2 regions of the Variovorax sp. P2_H12 genome follow, and region 1 is predicted to be linked to the other one. Evidence: riboswitches for the same ligand, from Rfam matches in the RefSeq annotation. Region 1 holds a riboswitch; the other holds the start of a gene.

Region 1 (4,836 bases):
CGACGCGCTGCGCGATGCGGCGCAGGCCTTCGGGTCCATGGTAGACGGCGTACATGCTCGCCACCACCGCGGGCAGCACCTGCGCGGTGCAGATGTTCGAGGTCGCCTTCTCGCGCCGGATGTGCTGCTCGCGCGTCTGCAGCGCCAGCCGGTAGGCCGGCTGGCCGTGCGCGTCGACGCTGACGCCCACCAGCCGCCCGGGCAGCGAGCGCTTGAATTCGTCGCGGCAGGCCAGGTAGGCCGCATGCGGGCCGCCGTTGCACATCGGCATGCCGAAGCGCTGGGTGGTGCCGCAGACGATGTCCGCATCCCATTCGCCCGGCGGCGCCAGCAGCGTCAGCGCCAGCAGGTCGGCCGCGACGCAGAAGGCGGCCTCGCACTGGTGCGCGTGGCCGGCCAGCGGGCGCAGGTCGTGCACCTGGCCGGTGGTGGCCGGGTATTGCGCGAGCGCGCCGAAGAAGCCGCCGCTGGCCATCAGGTGCGGCAGCGTCTCGGAGGCGGTGCTGACCTTGACCTCGATGCCCAGCGGCGCGGCGCGCGTGCGGATCACCTCGATGGTCTGCGGATGGCAGTCGCCCGACACCAGGAACACGTTGCTCTTGCTCTTGACGCTGCGCCGGGCCAGCGTCATCGCCTCGGCCGCCGCGGTGGCCTCGTCGAGCATCGAGGCGTTGGCGATCGCCATGCCCGTGAGGTCGCAGACCATGGTCTGGAAATTGACCAGCGCCTCCATGCGGCCCTGCGAGATCTCGGCCTGGTAGGGCGTGTAGGCGGTGTACCAGGCCGGGTTCTCGAGCACGTTGCGCAGGATCACGCCGGGCGTGTGGGTGCCGTAGTAGCCCTGGCCGATGAAGTTCCTGGCCACCTTGTTCTTGGCGGCGATCGCCTTCAGCTCGGCCAGCGCATCGGCTTCGGTGATCGGCGGCGCCAGCCGCATCGGCCGGCGCCGGCGGATGGCCGGCGGCACGATGCCGTCGATCAGTTCGGCTCGCGTGGCCGAGCCGACGGCGGCGAGCATGCGGACTTCGTCCTCGGCTTCGATGCCGATGTGGCGCGCGATGAATTCTTCGGCGTTCTGGAGTTCGCTGAGCGAGGGGGAAGTGGGCAGCACGGGCGTCGGCATGGAAGGGTCCGGTCGGGCGTAGGGGTCAGTTGTCGGCGGAGAATTTCGCGTAGGCGGTTTCGTCGAGCAGCGGCTCGAGCTGCGCGGGGTCGCTCACGCGCACCTTGAAGAACCAGCCGGCATCCATTGGTGCGCTGTTGGCGAGCGAGGGATCGGCGCGCAGCGCCTCGTTGACCTCGGTGATTTCGCCCGACACCGGCATGAACACGTCGGCCGCAGCCTTGACCGACTCGACCACGCCGGCGACATCGCCCTGGGCGAAGCTCTTGCCGACTTCGGGCAGGTCGACGAAGACCACGTCGCCGAGGGCGTCCTGCGCATGCACCGTGATGCCGACCGTGACCAGCGCCGCGTCGGCTTCCTGCCGCACCCACTCGTGGTCCTTGGTGTACTTGAGGCTCATGAAAAACTCCTTGAAAAGTGTCTGGCTTGAAGAAATCGAGAAATCGAGAAATCGGGGGAGGCCTCAGCCCCGGTGGTAGCGCGCGGGAACGAAGGGCAGGGTGCTCACTTCCATCGGCACCGGCTTGCCGCGCACGATGGCCTGGATCCGTGTTCCGGGCTCGGCATAGGCCAGCGCGACGTAGCCCATCGCGACCGGCCGGTCGACGGTCGGGCCCAACAGTCCGCTGGTGACCTGGCCGATGGCCAGGCCGCCCTCGAAGGATTCGAGCATCGTGCCGTCGCGCACCGGAATGCGTTCCAGTGCCACCAGGCCGACCCGCTTGCGCTTGAGTGTCTCGTGGTCCAGGTGGCCGGCCGCGCCGTTGGCGGCGGTGAGCTGCGCCAGCACCCTGGCCGCGCCGGGGAAGCCGCCTTCGCGTGCGCCGCCCGTGCGCCGCACCTTCTGGATCGCCCAGCCGAGTGAGGCCTCGACCGGCGTGGTGCCAGCGTCGATGTCGCTGCCATAGAGGCACAGGCCGGCTTCCAGCCGCAGCGAGTTGCGCGCGCCCAGGCCGATCGGCTTCACTTCGGGCTGGGCCAGCAGCAGGCGGGCCAGTGGCTCGGCGTCGCGGGCGGCGACCGAGATCTCGAAACCGTCCTCGCCGGTGTAGCCGCTGCGCGTCACGAAGGCCGCGATGCCGCCGATCTGCACCGTGCCGCCGGTCATGAAGACGAAGCGCTCGATGCCGGGCGACAGGCGCGCCAACGCGGCCGCGGCCTGCGGCCCCTGGAGCGCCAGCAGCGCGTGGTCGGGCATCGGCAGCACCTGGCAGCGCTGGCCGATCCGGGCCGTGATGTGCGCGATGTCGGCCTGCTTGCAGGCGCCGTTGACGATCACGAACAGCGAATCCTGGCCTTCGTTGAAGAACATCAGGTCGTCGAGGATGCCGCCTTCGTCGTTCAGCAGCAGCCCATAGCGCTGCTTGCCGGGCGCCAGGCCGATCACGTCGACCGGCATCAGGCTCTCGAAGGCGGCGGCGGCATCGGGCCCGGCCAGGCGCAGCTGTCCCATGTGGGAGATGTCGAACAGGCCGGCGGCCTCGCGCGTGTGCTTGTGCTCGGCCATCAGGCCGGCGGGGTATTGCACCGGCATCGCGTAGCCGGCAAAGGGCACCATGCGGGCGCCGAGCTCCAGGTGGAGGCCGTGGAGCGGGGTCTTCTGCAGATCGTCGGATGCGGCGGCCAAGGGCGTATCTCCAAAGGGGCAGTCTAGTTCCATGGCGAGAAGCCATGGGCCACCCCTGCTGTCCGCTTTACCTGAGAGATTCGCCCCACGATCGGGGTTTGCTCCTTCGGTGGACGGACCGGCGCGACTGCGCGACGAACCGCCTCTCTCCAGCAAGGAAACGCCCGGGAACGGGCGCTTCGTCAGTCCTTTTGCCTGAGCGTTCGGGCCCGTGTTTCGAGGGACCTGCGCCTTCGGCGGTCCCATGGTGGCGGGACGCTCTCCTGACCGGGCGAGTGTAAGGGAATCGGCGGCCACCCGGCCGGCGTTTTTCAGTGCACGGCCGTCGAAGGCAGCAGCCGGTCGATGCGCTCGCGGATCGACTCGGCGCGTTCGGTGCCCGCTGCCTGTTCGATTTCGTCCAGCATCGCGCCCGCCACGGCCAGCATCGCGGTGCGGTCGCGGGCCTCCCGCAGCAGCTCGCGAAAGCGGTCGGCCAGCAGGGGATCGCGCCGCACGAACATGCGTTCGCACAGATCGAAAAGGAACATGCGCGTGGTGGCGAGCGAGCGCTTGCCGTCGAAGGCATCGGCCGCGGCCGGCGCGGGGTCGGCCGGCTGTTGCTGCTCCGGCGCCGGCACCGGCACGCGGTCGTGCGCCAGGGGGCCGCGATCCAGGAGGTAGCCTTCGCGCACCAGATGCAGCGCGACACGCCCGGCTTCGTCCCGGCCGCCGAACAGCTGGCCGAAGTCGGTCACCGACCGCTGGCCATCGGCCATCAGCAGCAGGGCGCGTTCGCGCTGGCCCAGGCTGCGGCAGCCGGGGCGGAGTTCATGGCGCGCCTTGTCGGTCTTGATGAGGAACATGGGATGCTGCGGCGTTCGGTGGTCGAGCGCCGCAGCATGGGCCTCTTGCGTGACGGCTTCGTGAAACCGTCCGCATCGGTGGGGTGCTACTTCGAGTAGACCAGGTCGCGCAAGCCGAGCGAGATGCCGGGCACGTAGGTGACCACCATCAGGCAGGCCAGGATCACCAGCACGAACGGGATGAGGTACGGCACGATGCGGTCGAGCGAGATGCGCGCCACGGTGCAGGCCGCGAACAGATTGACGCCGAAGGGCGGCGTGATCATGCCGAGCGCCAGGTTCACCACCATGACCAGCCCGAAGTGCACCGGATCGATGCCGAAGTGCATCGCCACCGGCGCCAGGATCGGCGCCAGCACGATGATCGCCGCGCTGGTCTCGATGAACATGCCGATCACGAACAGGGCGGCATTGACACCGAGCAGGAACATCGCCGGCGACTGCAGCACCTCCTGCAGCCAGCGGCCGATGGCGTCGGGCACGCCGGCGCGCGTGATCAGGAAGGCGAACAGCCCGGCGTTGGCGATGATGAACATGATCACCGACGAGGACACCACCGACTTGCGCAGCACCGCATAGAGTTCGGCCGGCCGGATCTCGCGGTAGATCAGCGTGCCGACGATCAGCGCGTACAGCACGGCCACCGCCGACGCCTCGGTGGGCGTGAAGATGCCGCCGTAGATGCCGCCGAGGATGATCACCGGCATCAGCAGCGCCCAGCCGGCGCGCCAGGTGGCGGTGCCGACGCCGAGCCGGCCGTCGCCGTCGTTCTTGCCCAGTCCCTTGAACTTGCAGTAGACGTAGACGAAGGCCATCAGGGCCAGGCTGATCAGGATGCCCGGGCCGAAGCCGGCGATGAACAGCTCGCCGATCGAGACCTCGGCGCTGACGCCGTAGAGGATCATCGGGATCGAGGGCGGGATGATCACGCCGAGTTCGGCGCTGGTGGCCTGCAGCGCGGCGGCGTAGCCCACCGGGTAGCCGTGCTTGATCAGCGCCGGGATCAGGATCGCGCCGATCGCGAAGGTGGTCGCCACCGAGGAGCCCGACACCGCGGCGAAGATCATGCAGGTCAGCACGCAGGTCATGGGCAGGCCGCCCTGCACGCCGCCCACCAGGCTCTTGGCGAAGTCGACCAGGCGGCGCGAGATGCCGCCGGTCTCCATCAGGTTGCCGGCCAGGATGAAGAAGGGAATGGCGGCGAGCGGAAACTTGTTGATCGCGTTGAACATCTCCTT
Region 2 (4,836 bases), on a different contig from region 1:
GGCGCAGCCGAGCACGCCGCCGTAGAAGCGCCCGGCTTCGTCGAGGTCGCGCACGTGGAAGGCGAGGTGGAAGATGGACATGTGACTTTCTGTGTCGGGTCGGTCATTGTCCACAAGCCGGGCCTCGATGGCGAGTCCCTGATGCCATCGGCAAGCCCAAAAGCGTGGACGCTTGGAGTAAGCTGCCTGCACAAGAAACACACTTCCGGAGCACCCCCCATGAGCGACGCCAGCAAGCCTTTCGCCTTCAGTCAGTTCGTTCCGGGTTTCGACTTCCTGAAGAACCTGGCTGGCGGGAGCACCACGCCCAGCGCCGTGCCAGGGCTGCCGAGCCTGTCGAACTGGGTGGCGCCGACGCTGAGCGTCGAGGAGGTCGACAAGCGCATCCAGGAGCTCAAGACCGTTCAGTACTGGCTCGAGCAGAATGGCCATGCGCTCAAGGCGACGATCCAGGCGCTCGAGGTGCAGAAGATGACGCTGTCGACCTTGCGCGGCATGAACGTGCGCATGGAAGACCTCGCGAGCGCCTTCACGCGGCCGGCAGCGCCCGCACCGGCACCTGCGTTCCGGACCGCGGCGCCGGCCGCGGCACCCGCGCCCGAGGCGGCGCCGGAAGCCGAAGAGGCACCGGCGCCGACGCCTGCCGCGGCCGCGGCGGATGGGGCCGGGGTCGTCGACCCACTGCAATGGTGGGGTGCCCTCACGCAGCAGTTCCAGCAGATCGCCAGTTCGGCCCTGCAGGACGCCTCGCAGCTCACGGTGCCGGCCATGGCGCAGCCGCTGGCCGACGCGGCCGGTTCGGGCGCGCGTTCGACCCCGGCCAAGAGCGCCGCCAGGCCGGCCGCCGCCCGAAAGAAGGCTCCGGCGCCGCCCCGCGGCGGTGCGGCGGCTGCCAAACGCCCGGCGCCGGCGCGCAAGCGTGCGCGCTGACGCCGATTCCTCGCCTCCGAGAGAGAAAAGAAAGCCGAGCCCATGAAGCTGTTTCCTTCCGGGCATGCCACCCACCCGCAATGGCGCATGGCCGCCGGCCTGGTGCTGGCCCAGTTGCGGGCGCAGATGGCGCTGCCCGACTATGCGCGCTCGCCGACCCTGGGCCTGCTCTACATCACCGACCACTACGGGGAAGACGCCCAGGAGATCCTCGATCACCTGGGTGCCGAACTGCCCGAGATCACCGACTGGACCGGCACCGTGGGGGTCGGTGTGGCGGCCAACAACGCCGAGTATTTCGACGAGCCGGCCCTCAGCGTGATGCTGTGCGAGTTGCCGAGCGACCAATACCGCGTGTTCTCCGGCGTGGCGCCGCTCGCCAGCTCGGAAATGAGCGGCTTCGCGGCCCATACCGCGCTGGTGCACGCCGACCCGCGCACGCCCGAGTTGGGCGAACTGATCGCCGAGATGGCGGAGCGCACCGACACCGGCTACCTGTTCGGCGGCCTGTCATCCGGCCGTGTCGGCTCGCTGCAATTCGCGATCGGCGGCAACGGCAACATCCGTGGCCACGGCGCGGTCGGCGGCGTGTTCTCGGGCGGCCTCTCGGGCGTGGTGTTCGGCGAGGGTGTGCGGCTGGTGTCGCGTGTGACCCAAGGCTGCCAGCCGGTCTCGCGCGAGCGCGAGATCACCAAGGCCGACGGCAATCTGCTGCTGGAGCTCGACGGCGAGCCCGCGCTCGACGTATTGCTGGCCGACCTGCGGGTGTCGCTCGATGCACCCGAGCAGGCGATCGACGCTGTGCGCGCGACCCTGGTCGGCCTGGCCGAGGCCGGCAGCGACGGCGTCCGGCGCACCGGCGACCTGGGCGCCGACGTGCGGGTGCGCCACATCATCGGGCTGGATCCGACACGTCGCGGCGTGGCGATCGCCGATGTTGCCGAAGCCGGCATGCGCATGAGCTTCTGCCGCCGCAACGCGCAGGCGGCGCGCGCCGACCTGATGCGCGTCTGCGCCGAGATCCGCGAGGAGCTCGAACCGCAGGAGCAGACGCTGGCGACCGCACGCGCGGTCGCGGCCGGCGAGGCCGAGGCCGCGCCGCATCCGGCACGCCGCATCGCGGGCGCCATCTATGTGAGCTGCTCGGGCCGCGGCGGACCGCATTTCGGCGCCCCCGGCGCCGAGCTGCAGATCGTGCGGCATGCTCTGGGCGATGTCCCGCTGGTCGGCTTCTTCGCCGCCGGCGAGATCGCCCGCAACCACCTGTACGGCTACACCGGCGTGCTGACGGTCTTCACCAACGACGACTGAAGGCCGGCGCGCAGCCCGGTGAAGGCGAAGTCGACCTCGGGTGCGAGTCCGCTCACGATGCGCGCGATCGACTTGCCCGACCCGCAGGCATGGGTCCAGCCCAGCGTGCCGTGGCCCGTGTTCAGGAACAGGTTCGGCAGCTTCGTCGCCCCGATCAGCGGCACGTTGCTCGGTGTCGCCGGGCGCAGCCCGGTCCAGAACTGGGCCTCGGCCGCGTTGCCGGCGCCCGGGAACAGCTGCTCCACGCGCCGCACGATGGCCTCGCAGCGGACCCGGTTCAGGTCGCGGTCGTAGCCGTTGAGCTCGGCCGTGCCGGCGATGCGCAGCCGGTCGCCGGTGGCCGAGGTGTAGCGCGAGAACACCAGCTTGAACTCGTCGTCCGTCAACGAGACCTGATGGGCCTTCGAGGCATCCTTGACCGGCATCGTGACCGAATAGCCCTTGGCCGGGTAGATCGGCAGGCGGATTCCGAGCGGCGCCGCGTAGAGCGGGCTCAGCGAGCCCATCGCCAGCACGAAGGCATCGCCGCGGATACGCTGGAAGCGGCCCTCGCTGTCGGTCGCCTCGACGTGGTCGATGCTGCCGCCGGCTTCGCGCAGCGCGGTCACGGTGTGGCTCATGAGGAAGCGCACGCCGGCCGCCTCGGCCAGCTTGACCAGCTCTCGCGCGAAGCGGTTGGCGTCGCCCGATTCGTCCTCCGCGGTGTAGGTGGCGCCGGCGAGCTGCGCACGGATGTGGGAGAGCGCGGGCTCGAGCTTCACCGCCTCGTCGGCCGAGATCACCCGCCGGTCGCAGCCGAGCGCGCGCATCTGCTCGGCCGGCTTCAGCGCCGCATCGAACTCTTTCTGCGTCGTGTAGAAGTGCAGGATGCCCTGGGTGCGCTGGTCGTAGTCCAGGCCGGTGTCGCGCCGCAACTGCTGCAGGGTGTCGCGGCTGTAGGTGCCCAGGCGCACGATCTGCTCGATGTTGTGGCGGGTGCGCGCCGGCGTGCATTCGCGCAGGAACTGCAACCCCCAGAGCCACTGGCGCATGTCGGCGCGGATGCGGAACAGCAAGGGCGCATCTTCCTTGCCGAGCCATTGCAGCACCTTGAGCGGCGCCCCCGGGTTGGCCCAGGGCTCGGCATGGCTGACCGAGATCTGGCCGCCATTGGCGAAGCTGGTTTCCGCCGCCGGCGTGGCCTGGCGGTCGATCACGGTCACTTCGTGGCCGAGTTGCTGGAGGTAGTAAGCCGAAGTCACGCCGAGCAGGCCGGCGCCAAGAACGATCACGCGCATATCGAGAACCCTTGAAGGTTGCAGCGCTTGAACGCAACGGAGACGGAATGCTGTCGACAACGAAAGCAACCGGACCGAGAGTCCAAGTTGCCGCTCCCCCTGTCCTCGGTACCTGAGAGATTCACCCGCTGCGCCCGCAGCGGGTTTGCTCCTTCGGTGCACCACGCGCGCGCATGCAAGCGGCGTGATGGCTCTCCAGACGGCTTTGACAGTGAACTGCAGTACAGGCTCATCTTGTGAGCCGACCTGAGCGTTTATGGGAGTTTGCGCCTTCGGTGGGGCCCGTGGGCCCGCTCTCCTGCAGAGTGCGGATTGTAGCGGCGCAGCGCCGGCCTAGGGGCGCCGGAAGGCGAAATCGAGCTCGGGCCGCAGGCCGCTGACGATGCGCGCGATCGACTTGCCCGCGCCGCAGGCATGGATCCAGGTTCTGGTGCCGGGCGCGGTATTCAGGAACAGGTTGGGCAAGCGCGTCTTGCCGATCATCGGCAGCCGGTTGGTGCTGACCGCATGCATGGCGGTCTCGAAACGGGCCTGCTTGGCGTCGGCGACGCCGGGCAGCAGCATCTCGGTGCGGCGCACGATCGCCTGGAAGCGGTCCGAGTCGGGCTCGGCCGTCTCGTCGAGCCCGGCCTGCACGACGGCCTGAATCCGCAACTGCTCGCCGGCCGCCGTTTCGACGCGCGTGATGCGCAGCTTGCCTTGCCGGTCGCGCAGCGCGATGCGCGGCGCCTTCGCCGGGTCCAGGATCGGCATGGTGACGATGTACTCGCGCAGGAAGCGCAGCGGCATGTCGATGCCCAGGTCCTCGGCGTGCGGCACGCTCGAGGCCCCCAGCGCCAGCACGTAGGCCTGGGCGCGCAGCGTGGCGGGCTGGCCGGCGGCATCGAGCAGTTCGACGTGGTCGAGGCGGCCGTCGCGCTCCTTGAGCGAGACCACCGTGTGCCGGGTCATGAAGCGCACGCCCGCCGCACGGCACAGGAACACCAGGCTGGCCGCGAATTGCGTCGGATCGCGCGCCGGATCCTCGAGTGCATGGGTCGCCCCGGCCAGCTTGCCGCGGATCGCCTTCAGCGCCGGCTCCATGCCGATCGCTTCGTCGGCCGACAGCAGCCGCTCCTCGCAGCCGAGCCCCGTCCAATGGCTTGCCCGGGCCGTCCGCACGCGGAAGGCCTCGGGGTCGGTGAAGAGGTTCAGGAGGCCGGCCGTCCGCGGGCCCTGCGGCACGCCATCTTCGTCGCGCAGCGCCCGCGCGCTCTTGCGGCTGTAGGCGGCCAGGCGCACGAGATGGTCGAGAGGATCGCGTTTCGGCGGCGGCGTG

What was found. Region 1 has a riboswitch for glycine ahead of gcvT (glycine cleavage system aminomethyltransferase GcvT). Riboswitches for the same ligand answer to the same signal wherever they lie in the genome.
Region 2: linked by a shared signal. The riboswitch ahead of AC1DYK_RS22535 (D-amino acid dehydrogenase) and the one ahead of gcvT (glycine cleavage system aminomethyltransferase GcvT) in region 1 are both predicted to bind glycine.

What each region holds. Positions count from the first base shown of each region.
Region 1 is NZ_JBFUFO010000025.1:44,001-48,836, forward strand. It holds gene gcvP (aminomethyl-transferring glycine dehydrogenase) at 1-1,123, opposite strand, end outside; gene gcvH (glycine cleavage system protein GcvH) at 1,149-1,526, opposite strand; gene gcvT (glycine cleavage system aminomethyltransferase GcvT) at 1,590-2,753, opposite strand; glycine riboswitch at 2,802-2,916, opposite strand; glycine riboswitch at 2,935-3,021, opposite strand; gene AC1DYK_RS19210 (hypothetical protein) at 3,065-3,598, opposite strand; gene AC1DYK_RS19215 (TRAP transporter large permease) at 3,685-4,836, opposite strand, start outside.
Region 2 is NZ_JBFUFO010000029.1:126,401-131,236, reverse strand. It holds gene AC1DYK_RS22550 (VOC family protein) at 1-81, opposite strand, end outside; gene AC1DYK_RS22545 (PhaM family polyhydroxyalkanoate granule multifunctional regulatory protein) at 220-930, shown strand; gene AC1DYK_RS22540 (FIST signal transduction protein) at 973-2,241, shown strand; gene AC1DYK_RS22535 (D-amino acid dehydrogenase) at 2,202-3,518, opposite strand; glycine riboswitch at 3,608-3,727, opposite strand; glycine riboswitch at 3,728-3,829, opposite strand; gene AC1DYK_RS22530 (FAD-dependent oxidoreductase) at 3,852-4,836, opposite strand, start outside.